Regions from separate parts of the Saccharopolyspora sp. ID03-671 genome, predicted to be linked through region 1. Evidence: riboswitches for the same ligand, from Rfam matches in the RefSeq annotation. Region 1 holds a riboswitch; each other region holds the start of a gene.
The links. A riboswitch is a leader RNA that binds a small molecule or an ion and turns the genes downstream of it on or off. The one in region 1 is predicted to bind cobalamin.
Positions count from the first base shown of each region.

Region 2: another riboswitch for cobalamin. It lies ahead of REH65_RS33115 (CbtB-domain containing protein); the one in region 1 lies ahead of REH65_RS05090 (Rossmann-like domain-containing protein).
Region 3: another riboswitch for cobalamin. It lies ahead of REH65_RS01065 (ABC transporter substrate-binding protein); the one in region 1 lies ahead of REH65_RS05090 (Rossmann-like domain-containing protein).
Region 4: another riboswitch for cobalamin. It lies ahead of REH65_RS23295 (HoxN/HupN/NixA family nickel/cobalt transporter); the one in region 1 lies ahead of REH65_RS05090 (Rossmann-like domain-containing protein).

Region 1 is NZ_CP134054.1:1,078,808-1,084,559, forward strand. It holds gene REH65_RS05075 (ABC transporter substrate-binding protein) at 1-442, opposite strand, end outside; gene REH65_RS05080 (MFS transporter) at 439-1,716, opposite strand; gene REH65_RS05085 (PLP-dependent cysteine synthase family protein) at 1,713-2,843, opposite strand; gene REH65_RS05090 (Rossmann-like domain-containing protein) at 2,840-3,568, opposite strand; cobalamin riboswitch at 3,822-3,997, opposite strand; gene REH65_RS05095 (GNAT family N-acetyltransferase) at 4,096-4,662, shown strand; gene REH65_RS05100 (acireductone dioxygenase) at 4,776-5,348, opposite strand; gene mtnB (methylthioribulose 1-phosphate dehydratase) at 5,348-5,752, opposite strand, start outside.
Region 2 is NZ_CP134054.1:7,117,534-7,123,285, reverse strand. It holds gene REH65_RS33125 (copper resistance protein CopC) at 324-845, shown strand; gene REH65_RS33120 (CbtA family protein) at 956-1,708, opposite strand; gene REH65_RS33115 (CbtB-domain containing protein) at 1,721-1,912, opposite strand; cobalamin riboswitch at 1,942-2,116, opposite strand; gene REH65_RS33110 (IS701 family transposase) at 3,417-4,655, opposite strand; gene REH65_RS33105 (anti-sigma factor family protein) at 4,665-5,048, opposite strand.
Region 3 is NZ_CP134054.1:218,277-224,028, reverse strand. It holds gene REH65_RS01075 (iron-siderophore ABC transporter substrate-binding protein) at 1-998, opposite strand, end outside; gene REH65_RS01070 (SDR family NAD(P)-dependent oxidoreductase) at 1,205-1,975, shown strand; cobalamin riboswitch at 1,989-2,167, shown strand; gene REH65_RS01065 (ABC transporter substrate-binding protein) at 2,232-3,221, shown strand; gene REH65_RS01060 (iron ABC transporter permease) at 3,218-4,240, shown strand; gene REH65_RS01055 (Gfo/Idh/MocA family protein) at 4,283-5,290, shown strand; gene REH65_RS01050 (amino acid permease) at 5,462-5,752, shown strand, end outside.
Region 4 is NZ_CP134054.1:5,022,958-5,028,709, forward strand. It holds gene REH65_RS23280 (DMT family transporter) at 1-524, opposite strand, end outside; gene REH65_RS23285 (LysR substrate-binding domain-containing protein) at 617-1,471, shown strand; gene REH65_RS23290 (DUF1876 domain-containing protein) at 1,746-2,015, opposite strand; cobalamin riboswitch at 2,197-2,321, shown strand; gene REH65_RS23295 (HoxN/HupN/NixA family nickel/cobalt transporter) at 2,419-3,453, shown strand; gene REH65_RS23300 (precorrin-8X methylmutase) at 3,469-4,080, shown strand; gene REH65_RS23305 (sirohydrochlorin chelatase) at 4,077-4,982, shown strand; gene cobA (uroporphyrinogen-III C-methyltransferase) at 4,963-5,752, shown strand, end outside.

The sequences.
Region 1 (5,752 bases):
CGAAGTTCACGCCAACGAATTGCTTGGCCGCAGCCGCCGAGGTGGCCGGGTCGGTGATGCGGCGGAAGCTGTAGAGCACGTCCTCGGCCGTCACCGGCCGGCCGTCGTGGAACCTGGCCTGGCGCAGCCGGATCAGCCACCGGGTGCCCGTCCCGTCGGGCTCCCACGATTCGGCCAGGCGCGGCACGACGCTCATGTCGTCTGCGTAGGCGACCAGCGTGTCGAATAGCGCTTTGGCCCGGGCCTGGTCGACGAACAGCGAGCTGGTGTGAGGATCCAGCGATTCCTTGGCGCCCGACGTCGGGAACGCCGCTCGAAGCCGACCGCCGCCCCCTGCTCCCGCACCGGCGCACCCGGCCAGCGGCAGAGCTGCCGCGGCACCCAGCGCCGTGGTCAGCATCCTCCGACGACTCCACAGTGGGCGCTTGCCGGTTTCGCTCATGCTCCTGCCTTCCTCTCATCGTTCCGGCACGGTGCCGGATTCCGCGTCAGCAGGCCTCGCCGGTGCATCACGGCGGTGCCCGCCGCACCGGCCAGACCCACCGCGCACAGCACCAGCCACGGCAACCAGCGCAGCCCCGGCGAGGAAAACGCGTCGAGCATCGCTCCGACGAGCCAGCTGACACCGGCCGCAACCAGGCTCGACACCAGGTAGTAGAAGCCGTAGTAGGTCCCCGCGAGCCGCTCGCTGCCCACGATCGGCAGCAACTCCATCGCGAACGGGTTCGTGATCGCCTGGCCGACGGTGAACAGCACGGTCGTCACGATCACCGGCAGCAGCACCCAGCTCTGGCCGGTCTCGCCCACCTCGCGCGTGGGCAGCAGCGGCCCGGCCACCATCAGCGGGACGAACGAGCACCCCATGCACGCCAACCCGACCGCCGTCGAGCGCCCCGACGACCAGCGCCCACGGCACCAGTTCGTGATCCGCACCTGGCCGAAGACTCCGATCACGGTGGAGACCACGAACACCACCGCGATCGCCCACGACAGCCCCGACACGCGCTGGGCTTCCAGCGGAATCGTCAGGTAGAGCTGGTTGTAGAGGCCGAAGTAGGCCGACAGCGACAACGTGAACGCCAGGAAACGTCGGTTGGTCACGACTTCCCGCCAGCTGCCGAGCACGCTGCTGCCCTGCGGTTCGACTTCCCGGTGCGGCAGCACCGCGATCTGCGCGGCGGTGAGCGCGGCGAAGGCCAGGCAGGCCACCAGCGCGACCGCGCGGAAGTCGATGCTCAGCAGCAACGCGCCGAGCAGCGGCCCGACCAGGGTCCCGGCGTGGGCGAACACGTTGAACACCGAGAACGCTTCCGCCCGGTGCTCGCCCGCCTCGTGCATCAGGTAGGTCCGCACGGCGGGGTTGAACAGAGCCCCGGCCAGTCCGGTCAGCACCACGGCCAGGACCAGGCCCGGCAGCGAGGTGAGCAAGGCGAACAGGCCGAAGGCCACCACCCGCAGCGCGCAACCGAGGATGATCATCGGCCGGCAGCCGATCCGGTCGGCGGCGGTTCCTCCCACGAGGAACATGCCCTGCTGGCTCAAGTTCCGCACTCCGAGCACGAGTCCGACCACGGCCGCGCCGTAGCCGAGGTCGTGGCTCATGTAGGAGGCGAGGAACGGCAGCAGCATGTAGAAGCCGACGTTGATCCCGAACTGGTTGACCACCAGCAACCGCGCGGGCGTGGACAACCGCAGGAAAGCTCCCTTGCTCGTCATGATGTCGCGCCCTCCTCGCACACCGGGCACCACTGCCCCGAGGTGGCTCGTCGGCAGCACGGATCAGCCACGGTGCGGCACCGCGCCCACCGCCGGCCCACGGCCTCGCGCGGGTGGTCCACGGTGGAGGGCATGGCGGCGCGTGCGACCAAGTCGTGGTGCCGGCAGAAGTCGTCGTCGTAGATGGACTCCCAGTACCGGTCCGGACCGTCGGGGAAGACCGCCACGACCCGATCCGAATCGAGTTCCCGCGCGCACCACGCGGCGACCATCGCGGTCGAACCCGTGCTCCAGCCACCGCTGACGAAGCTGCGCGCGGCCAGCCTGCGGCACGCGTCGGCCGCCTCGGCAGGCCCCACCCAGTGCACCTCGTCGAACTGGTCGTAGGCGACGTTGCCCGGGTGGATGCTGCTTCCCAGCCCGCGCATCAGGCGATGCCCGGGCACTTGGCCGAACAGGCTCGACCTCGGCGAGTCGACGCCCACGACGCGCACTCCGGGCCACCGCTTGCGCACCACCGAGGCGATGCCCGCGCTGTGACCACCGGTTCCCACGCTGCACACCACCGCGTCGAGCTCGTCGAACTGCACGGTGAGTTCGCGGCCCATCTCCCGATAGCCCGCTGGGTTGTCCGGGTTGTTGTACTGATCCGGCCAGTAGGCGCCGGGAATCTCCGCCAACAGCTCGTGCACCCGGTCCAGCCGTGCCCGCTGCCACCCACCGACCGGATGTGGTTGCGGGACGATCTCCACGCGGGCGCCGTAGGCGCGCAACAACCGCCGGGTCATCTCGTCGAGCTCGGAGTCGGCAACGATGACCACCGGATGTCCCAGCGCCGAGCCCACGAACGCCAGTCCCACGGCGAGGGTGCCGCTGCTGGACTCGACCACCGCAGCCCCGGTGCGGAGCTCACCGCGCTCGCGGGCGCCGCGCAGCATCGACAGCGCAGCACGGGCTTTCATGGTCGCCGGACCGACCGACTCCAGCTTCGCCCAGAACCCCGGGTGCGGTCGCGGAAGCGGTGTCGCCACGCGCAGCACTGGGGTGTCGCCGATGAGATCGAGCAACGACTCGCACTTCCTGCCACCCGCGACACCGTCGGCGGCGCCCTGCTGCAGCGGGATCACCCTAGACCCCCTCGGTAGAGGTGGACGTCGGTGTCGCCGCCGCTGAGCCAGAAGAACGGGTACGGCTCGGCCGACAGCCCCGTGATCTCCTCGCCCAGCATCTCGCGGAACACCGCGCTCCCGCTCTGGGCGAACATCACCAACGGCAGCTCCCGCGACCGGCACAGCGCGGCGATGGAGTCGAACGTGCCGTTGCCGAGCACCATTCCGGACGCGAGCACCGCGTCGGCACCGTCGATCGCGCGCTGGTGATCGGTGAGGACGGGTTCCTCCCACTCCGTCACGCCGCCCTTGAGATCGCAGGGCACGTAGTCGATCCCGCGTTCGCGCAGTGCCGCCAGAAGCGAGTTGACCACCCCGACCACGGCGACCCGCCCGCCTGCCGGCACTTCGACCAGCTCAGCCACAGCACGGGCACGCGCCGTGGACTTCTCCAGCGAGGTCCCCGCGGGCACTCGCACCGAGCGCGCCCGCGGGTGCCGCGCGTGCGGCACCGCATCCCCCAGGCAGGCGTCCAGCGCGGCCACCCGCACCGCCGTCACGGGGTGCCGCAGCAGCTCGGCCAAATCGGCCCCGACGATTTCGCGCACGACCTCGTCGTCGATCTCACCGGGCTCGACCGCGCAGGAGCCCACCGCTGAGCCCACCCGCACGCTCAGCACCGCGTTCACATAACCGCTGCGGCGCCCCACGTGCTGCGCCGCCTGCACGGTCAGGAAAGCCACCGATGTCTTCGCCTCGACGGATTTCCCGTCCCGATCACCGATCACGCGTTCCAACGCCGAATGAGCGCGCTGCCGCGGAAAAGGAAAACTCACAGACACAGTTGTCTCCACATCGCAAGAGGAACGGCCACGAAGCGCATGGCCCTATGCGATGCGGACAGCAACGAGACGAGCCCTCGACAGGCCCGAAAATGACACGACGACCCACTGATCCGGACGCACCGGTGACCTCCTCCGGGGCTCCGCGACCCCGTACGAATCGGCGTGACGACGCGAGTCTCCTGACTCGTGGATCGACGTCGCCTTCAGCCTTCCCACCGGACACTCGGCAGTGGCTCGAACGAAGACGACTCCTCACTCACAGTGGCGGGACCGTGCCGGATTCACACCGGCTTCCTCCACGCCGTCACATGGATGTTCGAACCAACATCGCAGCAGGAACCGCGCGCAGTCAATCGCCAAGTGATATCTATTGCACAGATCTAGCAACAATGATGATCTGTTCATTTGAACATGTGGAGGTGGAAATGCTGCAGGAGAAAGTCCGCGTGCTCGGGGATTACGAGGTGCGACGCGCCCGCAGAGAAGACATCGACAATGCTCGGACGCTGATGTTGAACACCTTCTACTGGGTCATGGGCCACGGATACGTTGCCGAGTGGCACGCCGACGTGATCGACCTCGAACGAACCTACTTCCACACACCAGGCCAAGCACTGTTCGTCGCCACGCTTGGTGACGAAGTCGTCGGGACGGCCGCTGTCCGCGCCAGTGGGCCGAAGAATCCACCACACCCGAAGTGGATCGCCGACCGCTACGGCACACCCGGTACCGCCCAGCTGTTCCGCACCTACGTCAATCCCGAACACCGAAGGAACGGGCTCGCCCGTGCCCTGGTGGAGCAGTCATGCGAGTTCATCGCCGAAACCGGGCGTTATGACACGATCTACCTGCACACCAATCCGGCGATCGAAGGCGCAGAACCCTTCTGGCGCAGCGTGGCCAAGGAGATCTACGACGCGCGGAACCACAGCCAGTACAGCCCGACCATCCACTTCGAGATCCCGGTACCACCAGCCACGACCGGCACGTGACCTGCGCTCTCGCTACTGGTACCCCCCGGCATCAACGGATCGGGGTTCCCCGGCGCCCACCACACCGTTCACATCCTTGCCGTGGTCGCCGCGCGCAGCTCCGATCCTGTGGACTACTTCGAGGCGATCAAGGTGTCGAAGTCAGGGAAGGAGTCGGCGAGGCGGCTGCCGGTGAAGTTGCCGACCCAGCCGTCCTCGTCGTGGAAGAAGCGGACCGAGACGTAGTCCGGGCGAGTGCCCATGTCGAACCAGTGGGTCGTGTGGGCGGGGACGCTGATCAGGTCGCCCGCTTCGCACAGCACCGCGTACACGCGGTCGCCGACGTGGAGGTAGAACACGCCTGCGCCGCGGGCGAAGAAGCGATCCTCATCGTCGTCGTGGGTGTGCTCGGAGAGGAACTTCTCGCGAGCCACGGCCGCCTTCTCCGCCCACTCCGGCGTGCCCTCCGGGATCATGCTCATCGCGTCCACGAGCACGTAGCCCTCGGTGTCCACGACGCGCTGCACCTGGTCCGAGTACGCCTCGAGCACCTCGTCACATGTCGGCTCGGCCGGCAGGTCCACCAGCGGCCAGCGCTCGAACCGGACGCCCAGCTCCTTGAGCTCGGCGGCGATCTCCTCGCCGTCGGTGGACCGCAGCAGCACCTCGTCGGGGGCGTCGTCGGCCCACACCGTCAACAGCGTCATCACGCACTCCCTTCAACAACGTTCATGCTGGTGGCCGTGGCGAACCGGAGCAACCACTCCAGGCATTCGAGCCGGTGGCGAGCCTCGAGCAGGTCCTCGCCCCAGACGTAGACCCCGTGCCGCGCGACCAGCAGCGCAGGCGTGTCCGCGCGGAAGCCGCGTTCGAACGCATCCCCCAGCACCGTCATGTCCTGGCCGTTGCCGATCACCGGGATCGTCACGACGTCGTCGTGGGCGGCGCGGCCGAAGCCCTTGAGCATCTCCAGGTCCCGCAGGACGACACCGTCCGGCCAGCGCTCGGCGGCCAGCACCGGGGCCGGCGCGTGCACGTGGACCACCGCACCCGCGCCCGACACCGACGCGATCCGGGCGTGCAGGCCCGCCTCGGCCGAGGGCTTGCCGCC
Region 2 (5,752 bases), 1.1 Mb from region 1:
GCCGTTCCGCCCGCCTCACTCGCAGCGCACGCAGCACTGAGCATCGCCGATCGGCCCTGGCTGCAAGCTCACTGCCGCGCACACCACGCCGTACTCAGTCGGGAGCGAGCCCAGCCGAGCTGGCGCACTGACTCCACCTTATTCCTCTCAGACTCACTACTCTACTATCCAGCGTAGTGATCTGCTGGAAACGCTGGCGGGTGCTCCGGCTTTCGGGCACAACGGTGCGCCGTCTACTACGAGGAGCGACGGTGACCCGTACCTCTCCGCAACCTCACTTCATCTGCTGCACCGACACAACTGTGAAAATCTTTCGCCGAGCGATGCTGTGCACGATCGTGGCCCTCGGGATCGGAGCAATTCAACTGCCCGCAGCAGCGCATACCAGCCTGGCCGGAAGCGTTCCAGCCAGCGGCGTTGCTCTTGAGCACTCCCCCGGCACCGGCCGATTCCGCCTCAGCGAACCAGGCAGCCCGAGCCTGCTCGACGTGGCGCTCACTGGCCAAGTTCAGGCTCTCCCAGTAGCACAGCAAACGAGTCAGCGTGACAACGTTGCAACACAACCATTTCCGTTGTTGAACAACGGAAGCTACGCACTGGTCCATCAAGTCGTCCATGCCGGCACTCAGCGGGCCACAGCCCCTGCGTCATTTGCAGCCCCCGCTTCCACAGCCGGACCTTCAGCCTATTCGGACAATGGCTCAGTGGCTCCACTCTCGAGGCCACACGACGAAAGCAACTATGAAACCGGCTCTTTCGTCTGGCTGGTTGGCGGAGGCGCCTTGTTCACGCTTCTGCTGGCTGTTGCGGCGGTCGTCGTTCTCTTCAGGGGCCGCGATCACTAGGTCCCGTTCCCAACTGGACCCAAACGCACTGTCAGCACCCCGAATCGCGCCCGCAGCGAGCTAAGACCCCGCCCGTCCTTGAGGTGACGAAGGCCGGGCGGGGACCGTCGCTATGGTGTCGTTGCCGGTGAGGCTGTCGTGGTCACTCGTTGTTTTCGGGGCTCGTTGAGCAGACCGAAGGCGAAACCGAGGACCGCCCACATTCCGGCGAGTTCAGCGAGTGAGGCCAACCGGAAGCGCCACAGCAACGCTGCGGGCACGTCCGGAGGGACGGGGTCCGGGTTCGAGGGACACGACCACAGGACGAGGCCGGTCAACACGATGCCTCCGACAGCTGCAGCGGTACTGCGGCGTGCCTGCGACCAACCGTGAACGGCCAGGTACCGGTGTAGGTAGCCCACCGCGTGCAGGATCGCGATGCCCACCACGATCAGCGAGAAGTACGCGACCGTGCGGAAAGTGACCGACTCCGGAGCCCCGACCCCTGGTGGGTTCGCAGGATACTTCAGCGCCGGTAGCAGCGACACGGCCAAAAACCCGGCCGCAGCGAGCTGGAGGCTCCGTCCGAAATCGGTGCGTGCGGGCAGCCGGTGCCGGTTGTGGGCGAACACGACCGCGAAGATCGCCCCGATCGCCAACCCGACGACAAGGGCGGCGACCATGCCGCCGACCACCTGAGTGGAGCGGCTGAACAATTCCTCGTGGGCGTGCTCACCGGCGGCCTGCGGGCGTGCTTCCTCGACATCGAGCGCAGCGCGGAGCGGGGTTTCGACCAGCAGAAGCGAGACCAATGCGGCCGTGAGGCCGGCGAGCAGCCCGGCCAGCAAGCCCCGCCGCAGGAAAGTGGCGAATGGCGAGCTCATGGGTGTCCCCGTTCAGTGGCAGGGCACGCCGAGAGCGTGGCGGCCGTCGTGCGTGAACTCGTGGACGGTGTCCGCCGCCTGCGCGAGCACGGCACCGTTTTCCTGAAGCACGACGTAGAGCAGAACGATCGCGAACGCGGCCAAGGCCCAAGCCCAGACGGGAACTTGGATGCGCTGTGCAGCGGGCAGACCAGCGGTGGTCATGTCAAAACCTGCCTTCCATCTCTCGTGGAACGTGGTGTTACTGCCGCAGCCGGTCTCCTGGCTTCCGGATCGGCGCTCCCCTTGGCCTTCCCAGACACCAACGCGGTGCCCAGTGGCGAGATCAGGGTCGCTCCCCGGTCACAGTGGCGAGGACCACGCCGGATTTCCACCGGCTTCCCGTGCACTGCGGCAGCAGAAGAGTACGAGGAGATCGCCGAGCCCACAACAGCCGATCCCGCGACGAACCTCACTGCATCGGTTCTCCTGCACATCAGGTCCAATGCCGGGGTGCAGGATTCATCAAAAGCCGCTCTGGACCAGACCACTCGCTCGCTGGCACGGCCCCTCGCCGGCGCCAACGAGGTCCTGGCATGGGAGTCGTACTGCGACGAGACCAACGGATTCTTGGCGCGAAACGTCCAAGCCTGGCAACGTTTGGCCGGATTTCAACATCACCGCGCGGGCACGGTTCTGGTGGCCTTTCGGGCTTCGTGGCTCGCGCTGTGCGCAACAGTTCCCGAGCACCACTTCGGATGGCCTGTCCCTTCGCTGGCCGAAGCATCCGTCGTGGTTGACGCGGACGGGTTGGTGCACGGTCTTGTGCTACGTGATCGATCGTGCGCCAACGCCTGGTGGCCCAACGTTTCCCACTTCCTCGCACCGCTCACCCGTGGACTCGAAGCTATCGGCGGCCCACCAGCAGACAGCGATCAGTACTGGGGCAACGCCGTCGGTTTGCTCGGCGAGGTGCTGCGACGGCTCGCCGCAGACGGGGCCGGAGGTGACGTGCTCGCCACCGCAGTGCAACTGCGCGCTGAGACCGGCCGAGCAGACCTGCTCGACGTCGGCGCGACGCAGAGCGGATTGTGGTCCCGACGTCGAACATGCTGCCAGCTATGGCGATCCGGCACTGGCTACTGCACAGAATGCGTACTCCACAACGCCCCACGCCGGAAGCCGCGATGACCCGACAGCGACGGGCCCACCGCTGCCCGCACAGCCATCCCAGGCATCAGCAGCCACGGCCAAGAGCGGCTCGCAACACCATTCGACAGGGCCGGTCGCCCACCCAAGCCGGCGGAAGCCGGTCGAGCCGGTTGTGCGCCACTGCAACGGGCGGCGTATCCCGAACACGGCTGAGGTTCCCATCGCGACGCCAACATCCGCGGCAACCAGCACGGCTGCGCCATTGACGCGGTTGCCCACAATCGCGATCTTGCGTCCGTTGCTCAGCGAGCCGAGCAGGCGGGCCTGTCGCAGAGCCGCCGCTCGTCACGCACGGCAACAGATTTCGATCAGTTCCTCTTCTGTTCGACCAGCCCGCAGTGACACTTGATGCTTCCGCGGCACCTTCCTACTCAACCAGCACTCCATTCCGCTGCCCGTCACGTCCTAGTAGTGCTTTGTTAGGTCGGTAATCGGTGGATGTGTTGGTGGCAGGTGGGGCAGGTGCCTGACCAGGTGGCGAGCAGTGTTTGCAGCTCGCGGATGACCTTGTAGAGGGTCAGGCTGCCCCAGATGCTTTTGGGTTGTTCAGGCGGAGGGTGGTGAGGAACAGGTGTGCTGCGGAGGCCAGGGTGACGTGGCGGTGCCAGCCGGTGAAGGATCGGCCTTCGAAGTGGTCGAGTCCGAGGCCGGTTTTGAGTTCGCGGTAGTCGTGCTCGATGCGCCAGCGGATCTTGGCCAGCCGTACCAACTCTGTGGCCGGTGTGTCGGCGGGCAGGTTCGAGATCCAGTATTTGATGGGTTCTTCGGTATCGGGCGGCCATTGGGCGATCAGCCACCGTGCAGGCAGCGATCCATCCGGTTGCAGGCGTGGCTTGCGTCCGGCGACACGGACAGGCATGGCGACGAATTCCGAGCTGAGCTTGCCTCGGGAGCCTTCCCGCCACGTGATGGTCGTGCCAGCGTCGCGTCCAGCGCCAAGGACGTGCTGGCGCAGACTGATCGGCTTGTCCTGGTACCGGGGCCCAGGGCGCGGGCCGCGCCCGGAATAGGGCCGCAACTCCGGGACCGCGTCGATGGTATGAGCGGTGGCTTCACCCTTGACCTGCACCACGTAGGACAAATGGCGATCCTCCAACGCGGCCCGGAAATGGGCGTTGTCGCCGTAGCCGGCGTCGGCGACAACCACCGGCGGCGCAAGCCCCCATTCGGCCAGTTCATCGAGCATCTCCACCGCCATCATCCACTTCGGACGGTTCCGCTCCGTGTCCGGGATCGCGCAGCGCGCACGACGCTGCACCACCTCCGCCGCCAAGCCATCCTCGACCGCGCAGACATCGTCCCAGCTTTGTGGCACGAACAACCGCCAGTTCACCGCCGCCGAAGCAACATCGGTGACCATGTGCACGCTGACCCCGACCTGGCAGTTGGTCACTTTGCCGGCCGTGCCCGTGTACTGTCGCGCCACACACGGAGATCGTTTGCCGTCCTTGAGAAAGCCCGTGTCATCAACCACCCACGCCCCCGGCGCCACCGTCTTATGGGCAAGCCGGGCCAACCTGGCCCGCACCGCGGAGACCTCCCACGTCGACGACGAGACAAACTGCTGCAACCCCTGGTGATCAACGCCAAGTCGCTCGGCCATCGGCTGCATCGACTTCCGCCGCCCGTCCAGCAACAACCCCCGCAGATACGTCTCGCCCTTGGCCCGCTGATCAGACCGCACCATCGCCGCGAACACCTCCGCCGCGAACTCTTCCAGCCGGCCACGCACTCGAGCGAGATCACCCTGCTTCACAACACAAGATCATCCCACACCAAGATCCACACCTAACAAAGCACTACTAGGCGTCGGACAGCAGTGCCGACGAGTGACCAGCGCCAAATAAGACGCCACCGCTAGAACGGCGGCGAACATGGCGGCGATCGTCCTCCAACGCCGGGAGCGGACCTTGGCCAGCAGGGCGGGCAGCCGATCCGGGTCCTGCGGCTGACCGGGAACGTGCTTGTCATTGACCATCGCGAGCAACTCGGGTAGTCGAGAAAGTTCTTGAACGGTACGCGCACAGGACTCACAAGAACTCAGGTGTTCTTCAAACGCGGACGTGTCCTCAGGCGATAGCGCGCCGAGAACATACGCGGCATCAAGGACCGCTAGTGGATCCGTCCTCGACTCAATTCGATCATTCACCGGTGGCACGCTCCTCACCTCAAGATTCCGCCGACCAAGCCGATGCTCAGGGCCTAACCGCCTCCAGCCTGACGGCAGCCCCGGCGACCACCCAAGCCCTCACGCTCCGTTCCGGATCAGCTAGCACAAACCCTGCTTCGGTCGTGATCTCCGAGTGCGGCCCACGTTCACTTCACCCAAGAACCAATCCATGTACACGACATTCGCCCCCTTCTGGTTCAAAACAACAAGTGATCAAGGTCGTAGCTCGGCACATCACTGAGACGCATACGTGCGGGCCCCGCACTGGCACGGCCGTCGCTGGAGCAGCTGGGGAGCTGCAGCTATGACCGGCCAACTGGAATCGGCGCCCGCTGCGCACGCACCCGAGAGACGACCGGGCAACGCCTTGATCAGCAAAAATCTGCGAACCCGGCGGAATGGCGGCCAACCGCTTCCGGGCTAGCGGCCACCTCCCGGTTACGGTTATGAGCCGCGGACGATCGCCGACCGCTGTGGCACACACCTGCATTTCGGAGCTGTGACGTGGGTCGCCAATACTCCACCACCGACCCCCAAATATCACATTCAGTAATTATAAACCATATTTCTAGTAACCCAAACGCATTAATGCAGGTAGCTATGCGCGTATAAACCGCGATGCGCATGCACGCTCCGTGCTGAAGCCTCGGGCTTCATGAGCCCCGAATCCCCCAAAAAGCACG
Region 3 (5,752 bases), 860 kb from region 1:
CCCTGCTTGGCCTGCTCGATGAGCGGGACGACCTTGTCGACCGCGTAGGACATGCCCGCCGCGGTCCCCGCCGAGAACGCCTGGGTGGCCTGCTCGTCGTGCAGCACCACCGAGCGGCCTTCGCGGACCGAGGGCACCTGCTGGAACATCTGGTCGCGGTCGATCTCGGAGGCGGCCAGCCCGATCGGGAACATCACGGTCAGGTCGGCGTTGAACAGGTCCATCCGCTCCGGGGAGACGCTGACGAAGAAGTTGCTCCCGGCCACCTGCTGCACGGCGGGCGACTGGCGGAAGCCCAGCCGCTCCATGAACTCCAGCCGGGACCCGCCGTTGACGTAGGCGCCGTAGGAGCCGACCATCTTGGCGCCGACCGCGACGGTCTTGCCCGCCCACTGCGGGTGCGCGGCGGCGGCCTGCTGGAACTTGCCCTCGAGGTCGGCCTTCTGCTGCGCGGCCTCCGCCTGCTTGCCCAGCGCCTTGCCGACCATGTCGAGCTGCTGGTCCCAGGTGGTCAGGTAGGACTCGCCGCCGCCCTCGGGGATGCTCACCACCGGCACGCCGAGCCGGTTGAGCAGGTTGTAGCGCTCCTTGTCGCCGCTGGCGCGGGTGTCGAGGATGAGGTCGGGCTGCAGGGCCGCGACGCTCTCCATGTCGACCTCCATCGTGCCGAGCATCTTCGGCGGCGTGGTGTAGCGCTTGTCGGCGGGGATCCACGGCGGGACGCCGTCCCCGCCGACGGGCAGCCAGTCGGCGGCGCCGACCGGTTGCACTCCCAGGCTCAGCGCCGTTTCGGCGTCGCCCCAGCCGAGCGCGACGACGCGCTGGGGACGCTCGGGGACGGTGACGTCACCGAACGCGGTCTTGATGGTGACCGGGAACTGACCGTCGGCCGATCCGGCCGCGGGCTGCTCCCCCTCGGGACCGGCTGCGCCGCAACCGGTCAGGGCGATTCCCAGCAGGACCGTCATGATCAGTCCCAGGGTCCGCATCCAGCGCATGTCCACACCTCACTCGTACTTAGGTGCGCCTAACTTAACCAACCCTCAGTGCGGCGTCCAGGGCGGGCCCTACCGAGCGTCACCGACCTTCGTCACATTCGTCCGAACTGGACGGCCGGCGAACTGGATAGCCGGGGGCATGAGCAACTTCACGCGCGCTCGCGCGTTGAGCTTCACGACGGTCGGGAGCTGCGGAAGGACGCGAGATGGACAGGCTCAACGGCAAGCGCGTGCTCGTCACGGGCGGAGCGTCGGGGATCGGGCGGGCCAGCGTGCTGCGGCTGCTCGACGAGGGTGCCCGGGTGCTCACCACCGACATCGACGAAGCCGGGCTGAAGGAGACCGCCCGGCTCGCCGCCGAGGCCGGGACCTGCGACCGGCTGGGCACGCTGCCGCTGGACATCGCCGCCGAGGACGCCGTGGACTTCACCGTCCCCGCCTGCGCCGAGCAGCTCGGCGGGCTGGACGTGCTGGTCAACGCGGCCGGAACGCTGCACACGGCGCGCACGCACGAGTGCTCGCTGGAGCTGTGGAACCGGATCCTGGCCGTCAACCTCACCGGCACGTTCCTGGTCACCCGAGCCGCGTTACCGGCGCTGCTGGCAACCGGCAACGGCGTGGTGATCAACTTCAGCTCGACGTCGGCGAACTTCGCCCACCCGTACATGGCGGCCTACGCGGCCAGCAAGGGCGGCATCCAGTCCTTCACCCACGCGATCGCCCTGGAGTACGCCAAGCAGGGCCTGCGCGCGGTGTCGCTGGTCCCGGGCGGGATCCGCAGCGGCATCACCGAGACCACCGCCGACAAGCTGCCCGCCGACACCGACTGGGACCTGTTCACCAAGCTCTCCCCCGCCCTGGGCAGCGGCTTCGCCCCGCCGGAGCACGTCGCAGGCGTGGTGGCGATGCTCGCCTCCGACGACGGCGCCTTCATCACCGGCACCGAGATCCGCGTCGACGGCGGCACCCACCAGTAGGCGACCAACCCGTTAGACTCGATCTCGAGCCGGTCGCCACATGTGGCCGTGAGGGAATCCGGTCGGAAGCCGGAGCTGACGCGCAGCGGTAGGGGTGACGGGCGAACCCGAGCCACTGGATCACGGATCCGGGAAGGCGGTTCGCCCGGCGGAGCCCGAGCCCGAAGACCTGCCGGCTCCCCGGAGCCGCACCCGGTTCCGGGAATCGGCCGACCGGGTCTCGCGCATGGGCCCGGGGTGAGGATTTCCGCACGACGTGTTCCGACTCTGGACGCGCACGAGCTCGATGCTGCTCTGCGCCGCCGCTCTCGCCGCCTGCTCCGCACCTGCTACGGAGTCCGCTCCGCCGCGGGTGACGATCCCCAACTGCGACACCGAGGTCGCGGTGTCCGAACCGCCGAAGCGGGCGGTGAGCCTGAACCAGTCGACCACCGAGATCATGCTCTCGCTCGGCCTGGCCGACCGGATGGTGGGCACCGCGACCTGGACCGACCCGGTCGACCCGGCGCTGGCCGCCGACAACGCCCGGGTGCCCAGGCTCTCCGACAACAACCCGTCGTTCGAGTCGGTGCTGGCCACCGAACCGGACGCGGTGCTGGGCGCTTACCGAGCGGTGTTCACCGACGAGGGCGTGGCCTCCCGCGAGCGCTTCGCCGAGCTCGGCGTTCCGACCTACCTCTCGCCCTCCAACTGCCTGCCGGAGGAGGCGCCGCTGGGCGAGCCGGTCGAGCTCGACGACATCTACCGCGAGGTCCGCGAGATCGCGGCGATCTTCGACGTCACCGATCGGGGCGAGGCGCTGGTGGCGCAGCTGCAGCAGCGGGTCGCCGCCGCGCGGGCCAAAGCCGTTGCCGCGCAGGACACTTCGGTGCTGTTCTGGTTCGCCCGCACCGAATCCCCCTACGTGGCGGGCTCCACCGGTTCACCGGCGATCATGACCCGCGCACTGGGGGTGCGCAACGCCTACGACGACGTGACCTCGATGTGGCCGCAGGTGTCGTGGGAGGACGTGCTCGCCCGCGACCCCGACCTGCTGGTGCTGGGCGATCTCACCCGCGACGGCGAAGGCGATTCCCTCGCGGCCAAGCAGGAGTTCCTGCGCACCGACCCGGCGATGTCGCGGCTGCCCGCGGTGGCCGCCGGCGACTGGATGCCGATGACCGGCACCGAGATGAACATCAGCCTGCGCACCATCACCGGCATCGAGCGGCTGGCCGACCGGCTCGCCGAGCTGGAGCGCAGGTGAGGACCGGACGGGTGCGCGCTCCGCTGATCGTGCTGGCCGGGATCCCGGCGCTGCTGCTGTCGATCGCGGTGGCGGTCACCCTCGGTCCGGCGCCCCTCTCGGTCACCGACGTGGCCGGGGTCGTGGGCGCGCGGCTCGGTCTCGGCGAGACCGACGTCTCGCGGATCGGGCAGGGCATCGTGTGGCAGCTGCGATTGCCCCGCGCGGTGCTGGCCGCGATCTGCGGCGCCGGTCTCGGGATGTGCGGGGCGGTGCTCCAGTCGTTGCTGCGCAACCCGCTGGCCGACCCGTTCCTGCTGGGCGTGTCGGCCGGGGCCTCGACCGGCGCGGTGCTGGTGGTGATCCTCGGGCTCGGCGCGGGCGCGATCGGGCTCACCGCCGGCGCCTTCGCCGGGGCGCTGGTGGCGTTCGCGCTGGTGCTGACCCTCGGCTCGCTGGCGGGCGGCACCACCACGCACCTGGTGCTGGCGGGAGTGGCCGGGACGCAGCTGTTCTCGGCGCTCACCTCGTTCGTGGTGATCACCTCCGCCGACGCCGAGCAGACCCGGGGAGTGCTGTTCTGGCTGCTGGGCTCGCTGTCCGGCGCGCGCTGGAACGACGTCGCGGTCTCGGGCGCCGTGTGCGCGGTGTGCCTGCTGGTGTGCCTGGCGCGCGCAGGTGCGCTGGACGCCTTCGCGCTGGGCCACGACACGGCGGCCGCGCTGGGCGTCAACGTCGCCCGATTGCGGATCGTGCTGCTGGTGGTCACCGCCCTGCTGGCCGCCACGCTGGTGGCCGCGGCCGGGGCGATCGGGTTCGTCGGCCTGGTCCTGCCGCAGGCCGCCAAGCTCGTCGTGGGACCGCGCCACCGCGCGTTGCTGCCGGTCACGGCCGTGCTGGGCGCGATCCTGCTGGTGTGGGTCGACGTGCTCGCGACGACCGTCGCCGCGCCGCAGGAGGTTCCGGTCGGGGTGATGACCGCGCTGGTCGGCGTCCCGGCTTTCGCGATCCTGCTCGCCCGGCGCGGCCGAACCTCGTGACCATCCCGCGCGACGCCACCCTCTTCCCCTAGGCTGCGGTTGATGGAGGCGAACAGAGTGCGATGGGGCGTGCTCGGCTGCTCCGCGATCGCCGAGCGGCGGGCCCTTCCCGCGCTGCACGACACCGACGGTTCCGAGATCACCGGCGTGGCCAGCCGCACCGCGGCCCGCGCGGAGCGCTTCGCCGCCGAGCACGGCGGCACCGCGATGACCTACGAGCAGCTGATCGACTCCCCCGACGTGGACGCGATCTACCTGTCGCTGCCGAACTCGCTGCACTTCGACTGGACGAAGCGCGCGCTGCACGCAGGGAAGCACGTGCTGTGCGAGAAGCCGATGACGGTCTCGGCCGAGCGCACCGACGAGCTGGTGGCGCTGGCCGCCGAGCGCGGCCTGGTGCTGCGGGAGAACTTCGCGTTCCTGCACCACCCGCAGCACGACGTGGTGCGCGAGCTCGTCGCGCGCGGACGCCTGGGCCGCCTGCGCACCTTCAGCTCGGCGTTCGGCATCCCGTCGCCGAAGCCCGGCGACATCCGCTACGACCCCGCGCTGGGTGCCGGGAGCCTGCTCGACGTCGGCGTGTACCCGATCCGGGCGGCGCAGCTGATGCTCGGCGACGGGCTCACCGTCGCGGGTGCGACGCTGCGGGTGGATTCCGAGACCGGTGTGGACATGGCCGGGCACGCGCTGCTGGTGTCGGAGAACGGCGTGTTCGCCGACCTGGAGTTCGGTTTCCAGCACAGCTACCGCTCGCGCTACGCGCTGTGGGGCGACGCGGCCCGGCTGAGCCTGGAGCGCGCGTTCACCCCGCCCGCCGAGCACCGGCCGCTGCTGCGCCTGGACGAGCAGGACCACGCCGAGGAGTTCGTGCTCGACGCCTCGCACCAGTTCCGCGACTCGCTGGCGTCCTTCGCCGCCGCCGTCCGCGACGGGCGCTCGGCGGAGGACGAGCGGCCGTGGTTGCGGGCCGCGCGCGAGACGGCGCGGCTGGTCGAGGCCGTGCAGGGCGTGGCGGTGCGGGTCAAGCAGCGGGGCGCGATCCCGTCCTGAGTGGACCGAAAAATCGCCCAAAGCGGGTGAACCTCACACTCTTTCGCCGCGTGAGTGGTTGAACCGGTCACGTAGCTACAACTGTCCTGGGCACGACCTCGACACCCCGCGAGCCCCCTGCTTACGGTTCGTCCCCACCGTGTCACCTTGGCCGTTCTAGGAGGATGGACAGTGCCTCGTACCGGGCTGCTGCGGACCAAGTCCGTGGAGCAATCGCGCGCCGACACCGATGAACCGGACACCCGGCTGCGCAAGAACCTGTCTGCTTTCGACCTCGTGATGTTCGGTGTGGCCGTCACCATCGGCGCCGGCATCTTCACCATGACCGCTCGGACCGCCGGGAACATCGCCGGTCCCGGTGTGGCTCTGTCGTTCGTGATCTCGGCGGTCGCGTGCGGGCTCGCCGCGCTGTGCTACGCGGAGTTCGCTTCCACCGTGCCCGTCGCGGGCAGCGCTTACACC
Region 4 (5,752 bases), 3.2 Mb from region 1:
CAGTAGCGCTGCTGGTAGAGGCCGCCGGCCGAGAAGCCGAGCAGCCCCAGCAGCGTCAGCAGGATCGCCGGGTTCCACTCGCCCTCGGCCGCCACCTGCCCGCCGAGGGTGACCAGCACCGCCAGCACGCCCAGCACGAGCCCGAGCAGCCGGGACCGGCTCAGCCGCTCGCGCAGCAGCAGCGCCGCCAGCGCGGCCGTGAGCACCGGGTTCATCGAGATCACCAGGGCCGTCACGGACGCGGGAACCCCGGCGGCCATGCCGCCGTAGCAGCCGCCGAACTGCGTGGCGTGCGTCAGAAGTCCCGCCACGGCGCTGTGCCCGATGGCCCCGCCGCTGGGCCACACGGCCCGTCCGACCAGCGCGATCGCCGACAGGATCGCCGCGGCCAGCGTCAGTCGGACGGCGGTGAGCAGGAACGGCGACGCGGCGGCCACGCCCAGCGCTCCGGTCGGGTAGCCGCTGGCCCAGAAGAAGACGATCGGGGCGGCCAGCGAGAGCGGTATCGACCGCGAGGTTTGCATGGCTAACAGAATCCGGCCTCGAACAGCTCGGCGTCCAACAACGATAAGCGATCGCGATCGATCGCGGATGCTGATCGGTCTAGGCTGGGCGCATGAGTGCAGTGCTCGACGTCGTCGCGCTGCGCAGCCTGGTGGCCGTCGCCGACTGCGGCGGGTTCCACCGGGCCGCGGCGGCGCTGTACCTGACGCAGTCCGCGATCAGCCAGCACCTGCGCAAGCTGGAGCGGACCCTGGACCGCAAGCTGGTCGTCCGCGAGGGCAGGCAGGCCCGCTTCACCGCCGAGGGCGAACTGCTGCTCGCCGAGGCCCGCCGCATCCTCGACGTGCACGACGACGCGGTGCGCAGGCTCGGCGCGGAGGGGCGCGGCACGCTCGTGTTCGGCTCCACCGAGCACGCCGCCGACCGCTTCCTGCCCGAGCTGGCCTCCGGGCTGCGCGCGGCGTTCCCGGACCGCGAGATCCGCTTCCGCCTCGACCGCACGGCCCGGCTGGCCGACTCCGTCGATCGCGGTGGCATCGACATCGCGCTGCTCATCGACGACACCGTCGACGAGCGCAGCTTCGACGCGGGCCGGTTCCGGCTGGAGTGGTTCTCCGCACCGGGCTGGGAGCCGCCGACCGAGGACCGGCCGCTGCCGATGGTGGTGTTCGACCAACCGTGCACCCTGCGCAGGCACGCGATCGCAGCGGTGGACGCGCTCGGCCGAGGCCCGGACCTGGTGTGCGAGGCCGCCGATCTCTCCGGCGTCCTCGCGGCGACCCGCGCGGGCCTCGGCGTCACGCTCCTGCCCTCGACGCGGACGCGGCCGGTCGGTCTGGTCGAGCGCCGCGACCTGCCTCGCCTCGACCCCGTCGAGCTGCGCGTCCGCGCCCGCCCGGGCCTGCTCCCGGACGTCCCCGCGGTCGCCGCCCGAGTCGTCCGCGACGTCCTCACGGCGGTCGCGTGATCACCCACTCGCGACAGTTCTCATGAAAACCGTCCGTTCCCAGGGTGGGGGAAGTTTTCATGAAAACTGTCATTTCCCCGAAGGGGATCGAGTGCCGGAAGGCCTCCGTTCACGAGGGAACAGGGAGGTTCTCATGAAAACCTCCCCCACTCCGAGAGGACGACGTTTTCATGAGAACTTCGACTCCCCCGAGGGGATCGTGGGGGTGTTCACCTCCAGGTGGTGGGGAGGTTTTCATGAAAACCTCCCGTTCTCGGTGGGGTGGGGTCCGGCCTCAGGCCGGGAGGTGGACCCGCCGGTGGAGGCGGTCCCCGATGTCGTCGGAGGCGTGGTCGAGGAGCTTGTGGCCGAGCTCGAACAGGGCGCGGGCGATGGCGATCTCGTCGCCGATCTGCGGTACCTCGGGATCGTCGGGGTGCCTGCGCGCCGTGCCGTGACCGTGCAGCGGCTGCCCGCTCGGCGTGGTGAGTCCGACGTCGGCCGTCGTCTTCGCTCCCGCCTCCACGACCTGCATGTTCAGCGTGATCGAGTGCGTCTCGTTCATGATGACCTCCTTGACGCGCGTCGAGCCGAGCAACGGGCTCACCCGACCGAGTACCCCGATCGAGCCGGTTGAAAGCGCCTTCGGTCGAAGGGTGCGGCCGACTAGATCACGCAACGTGATCGATTTCACCAGGTTTGACCTCGGACCGTAGATCAGGCAAGGATGACTGTCGCCGACAGTGCAGGAACCCGGTGCGAATCCGGGACGGTCCCGCCACTGTGACCGGGGAGTGGTCCCCACCCATCGCCACGGCTGCCACCAGCTGGAAGGCGGGGGAACCACGCCGATCCGGGAGTCAGGACACTGCGCGCCGGCCCCGTGCCGCGAACCCGCGGCGCGCGGCCACCGAACCCCGGGCGGGAGAACCCAGGAGGTCGGAGATCCCATGAGTCGGGATGCCGAAGTGAGCCGGCGCACCGCCGGCTGGGGCGCACGCGAGCGCCGGAAATCAGCGGCCCTGCTGGCCGCCATCGGAGCACTGCACCTCGCGGGCTGGGGTGCCTACCTGCTGCACGAACAGGCGTTCAGCGCCGCCGGGGGCCTCGCCGCCGCCGGCACCACCGCCTACCTGCTAGGCCTGCGGCACGGCTTCGACGCCGACCACGTCGCCGTCATCGACGACGCCACCCGGCTGCTCATGCAGCGCGGCAGGCGCCCGGTGTCCACCGGCATGTGGTTCGCCCTCGGCCACGCCAGCGTCGTGCTGCTGCTGGCCTGCGCCGTCGCCTTCATCGCCGGACCCGCCGCCCAGCAGTGGGCCGAGCAGACCGGCGTGCGGATGGCCACCTTCGTCCACCTGATCGTCGTCATCGTGCTGACCGCCCTCGCGGTGCTCAACGGACTCGTGCTGCGCGACGCCTGGCGGCTGCTGCGCCGCGCCCGCAGCGGCGCCGTCGACGAGGACGAGGTCGAACTCGTCCTGGGACGGCGCGGACTGCTCGCGCGCGTGCTGCGCGGCCGAATGCAGGGCGTCGCCCGCTCCTGGCACCTGTTCGGCATCGGCCTGCTGTTCGGCCTCGGGATGCAGACCGCCACCGAGATCACCGTGCTGGCGATGGTCACCCCGGGTGCGAACCTCTCGGCCATCGCCGTGCTGAGCCTCCCGCTGCTGTTCGCCGCCGGGATGTGCACTGTCGACAGCGTGGACGGAATGCTGATGTCCCGCGCCTACACCTGGTCGCTGGCCCGCCCGCTGCGGCGGCTGTGGGTGAACGTCACCACCACCGCGCTGACCGTCGGGCTCGCCGCCCTGGTCGCCTTCGTCGTCCTCTGCGGCCTGCTGGCCGACCTGGGCGTGGACTTCTTGAGCGGGATCGCGGCCATCTCGGACCAGTTCGAGCTGCTCGGCTACCTGACCTTGGCGCTGTTCCTGCTGGTCTGGGGCGGTGCGGCGATGTGGTGGCGGTTCACCGCACGAAAAAGCGCGGAAATCGGATAGGGAACAGGGAAGACCATGAGGCGCGCAGTCCATCCGATCGAGACCGAGTCCTACCGGATCATGCGGTCCCGAGCCGACTTCGACCGGTTCGCACCGCTGACCCGCGCGGTCGTCGAACGCGTCGTGCACACCACCGCCGACCCCAGCTGGACCGGTGAGGTCGTCGCCGACGAGGACGCCCTGCGGCAGGGCCGCGAGGCCCTGCTCTCCGGCGCGCCGCTGATCACCGACGTGCGCATGGTCGCCTCCGGCGTCACCGCCCGCGAGGTCACCATCGGACTGGACTTCCCGGGCGTTGCCGACCTGGCCGCGTCCGACGGGCTCACCCGCTCCGCGGCCGGGATGCGGCTGGCCACCCGGGAGCACCCGCGCGGCGCGGTGTGGGCGGTCGGCAACGCACCCACCGCGCTCACCGAGCTCCTCCGGCTCGCCGACCACGGCGAGCTGGAACCGGCGCTGATCATCGGCGTGCCCGTCGGGTTCGTCGGCGCCGTCGACAGCAAGGCCGCTCTGCGGCGCAGCGGCCTGCCGGCCGTGAGCACCCTGACCGAACGCGGTGGCGCGGCGATCGCCGCAGCCGCCGTCAACGCCCTGCTCTACTGGGCAGAACCTGGAGGTAACCGGTGACCGAACCGCTGCTGGTCGTGGGCCACGGCACGGTGGACGAGCGCGGAGTGGCCGAGTTCCACTCCTTCCTGGAGCGGCTCAAGGCGCGCATGACCGCCGCCGGAGTCGACGCCTCCGGCGGCTTCATCGAGCTGTCCGCCCCCGCGGTCACCGAGTCCTGGACCGAACTCACCGACAAGGGCCACCGCCGGATGGCCGCCGTGCCGCTGGTGCTCGTCGCCGCGGGCCACGGCAAGGGCGACATCCCCGCCGCGCTGGAGCGCGAGGTCCGCCGCCACCCGGGCACGTCGTTCGTCTTCGGCCGTCCCCTCGGGCCGCACCCGATCCTGCTGGACCTGCTCGCCGAGCGGATCGCCGAGCAGGTCCCGCGCGAGGAATGGGCCGACACCGCAGTGGTTCTCGTCGGCCGCGGCTCCACCGACCCCGACGCCAACGCCGAGGTGTGCAAGGTCTCACGCCTCTTGCAGGAGACCTGCGGCTTCGACACTGTTGAGACCGCGTTCATCTCCCTGGCATCGCCGGACGTCCCCGGCGGGCTGGACCGGGCTCGCAAGCTCGGGGCCAAGCGCGTCGTGGTGGCCCCGTACTTCCTGTTCGACGGCGTGCTGCCGCAGCGCGTCGTGACGCAGGCGCGCGAGTGGGCCGACACCGCGCAGGACATCGACGTCCGGGTCGCCGGATACCTGGGAGACTGCGACGCCCTGGTCGACCTCGTCGTGGAGCGCTACCACGAGGCCCTCCACGGCGACATCCGGATGAACTGCGACACCTGCGCGTACCGGGTGCTGCTGCCGGGATTCGAGGACAAACTGGGTGCGCCGCAGACGCCGCACCACCACCCCGACGACCCGACCGGACACGGTCACGCACACGGACACGCACATGGCCACTCCATCGGATAACCACTACCTCGCCGGACTCGACCTCACCGGTCGCCGCGTCGTGGTGGTCGGTGCCGGGCCCGTCGCGCAGCGGCGGCTTCCCCGGCTGATCAAGGCGGGCGCCGCCGTCGAGGTGATCGCCCCGCAGGCGACGCCCGCGGTCGAGGCGCTCGCCGACGCAGGCGAGATCACCTGGCATCGCCGCGACTACCGCGACGGCGACCTCGACGGCGCCTGGTACGCCGTGGCCGCGACCTCGTCCGACGAGGTCAACGCGGCCGTCGGCGCGGAAGCCGAGCGCGACCGGGTGTTCTGCGTCCGCTCCGACAACGCCACCGAGGGCAGCGCCGTCACGCCCGCCGTCGCCGAGCACGACGGGCTGCTGCTCGGCGTGCTCGCGGGCGGCAAGCCGCGCCGCAGCGCCGGCGTCCGCGACGCGCTGCTGGAGGCCGTGCAGTCCGGCGTCGTCGACGAGCACCCCGAACCGCACGCCCCCGGCGTCGCGCTGATCGGCGGCGGGCCCGGTGCCCCCGACCTGATCACGGTGCGCGGGCGGCGGCTGCTGGCCAAGGCCGACGTGGTGCTCACCGACCACCTGGCGCCGCGCGAGCTGCTGGAGGAACTGGGCTCGCACGTCGAGGTCATCGACGTCTCGAAGATCCCCTACGGGCGTTCGGCGAGCCAGCAGGTGATCAACGAGACGCTGATCGAGAAGGTCCGCGCGGGCAAGTTCGTCGCCCGGCTCAAGGGCGGCGACCCGTACCTGTTCGGGCGGGGCTTCGAGGAGCTGC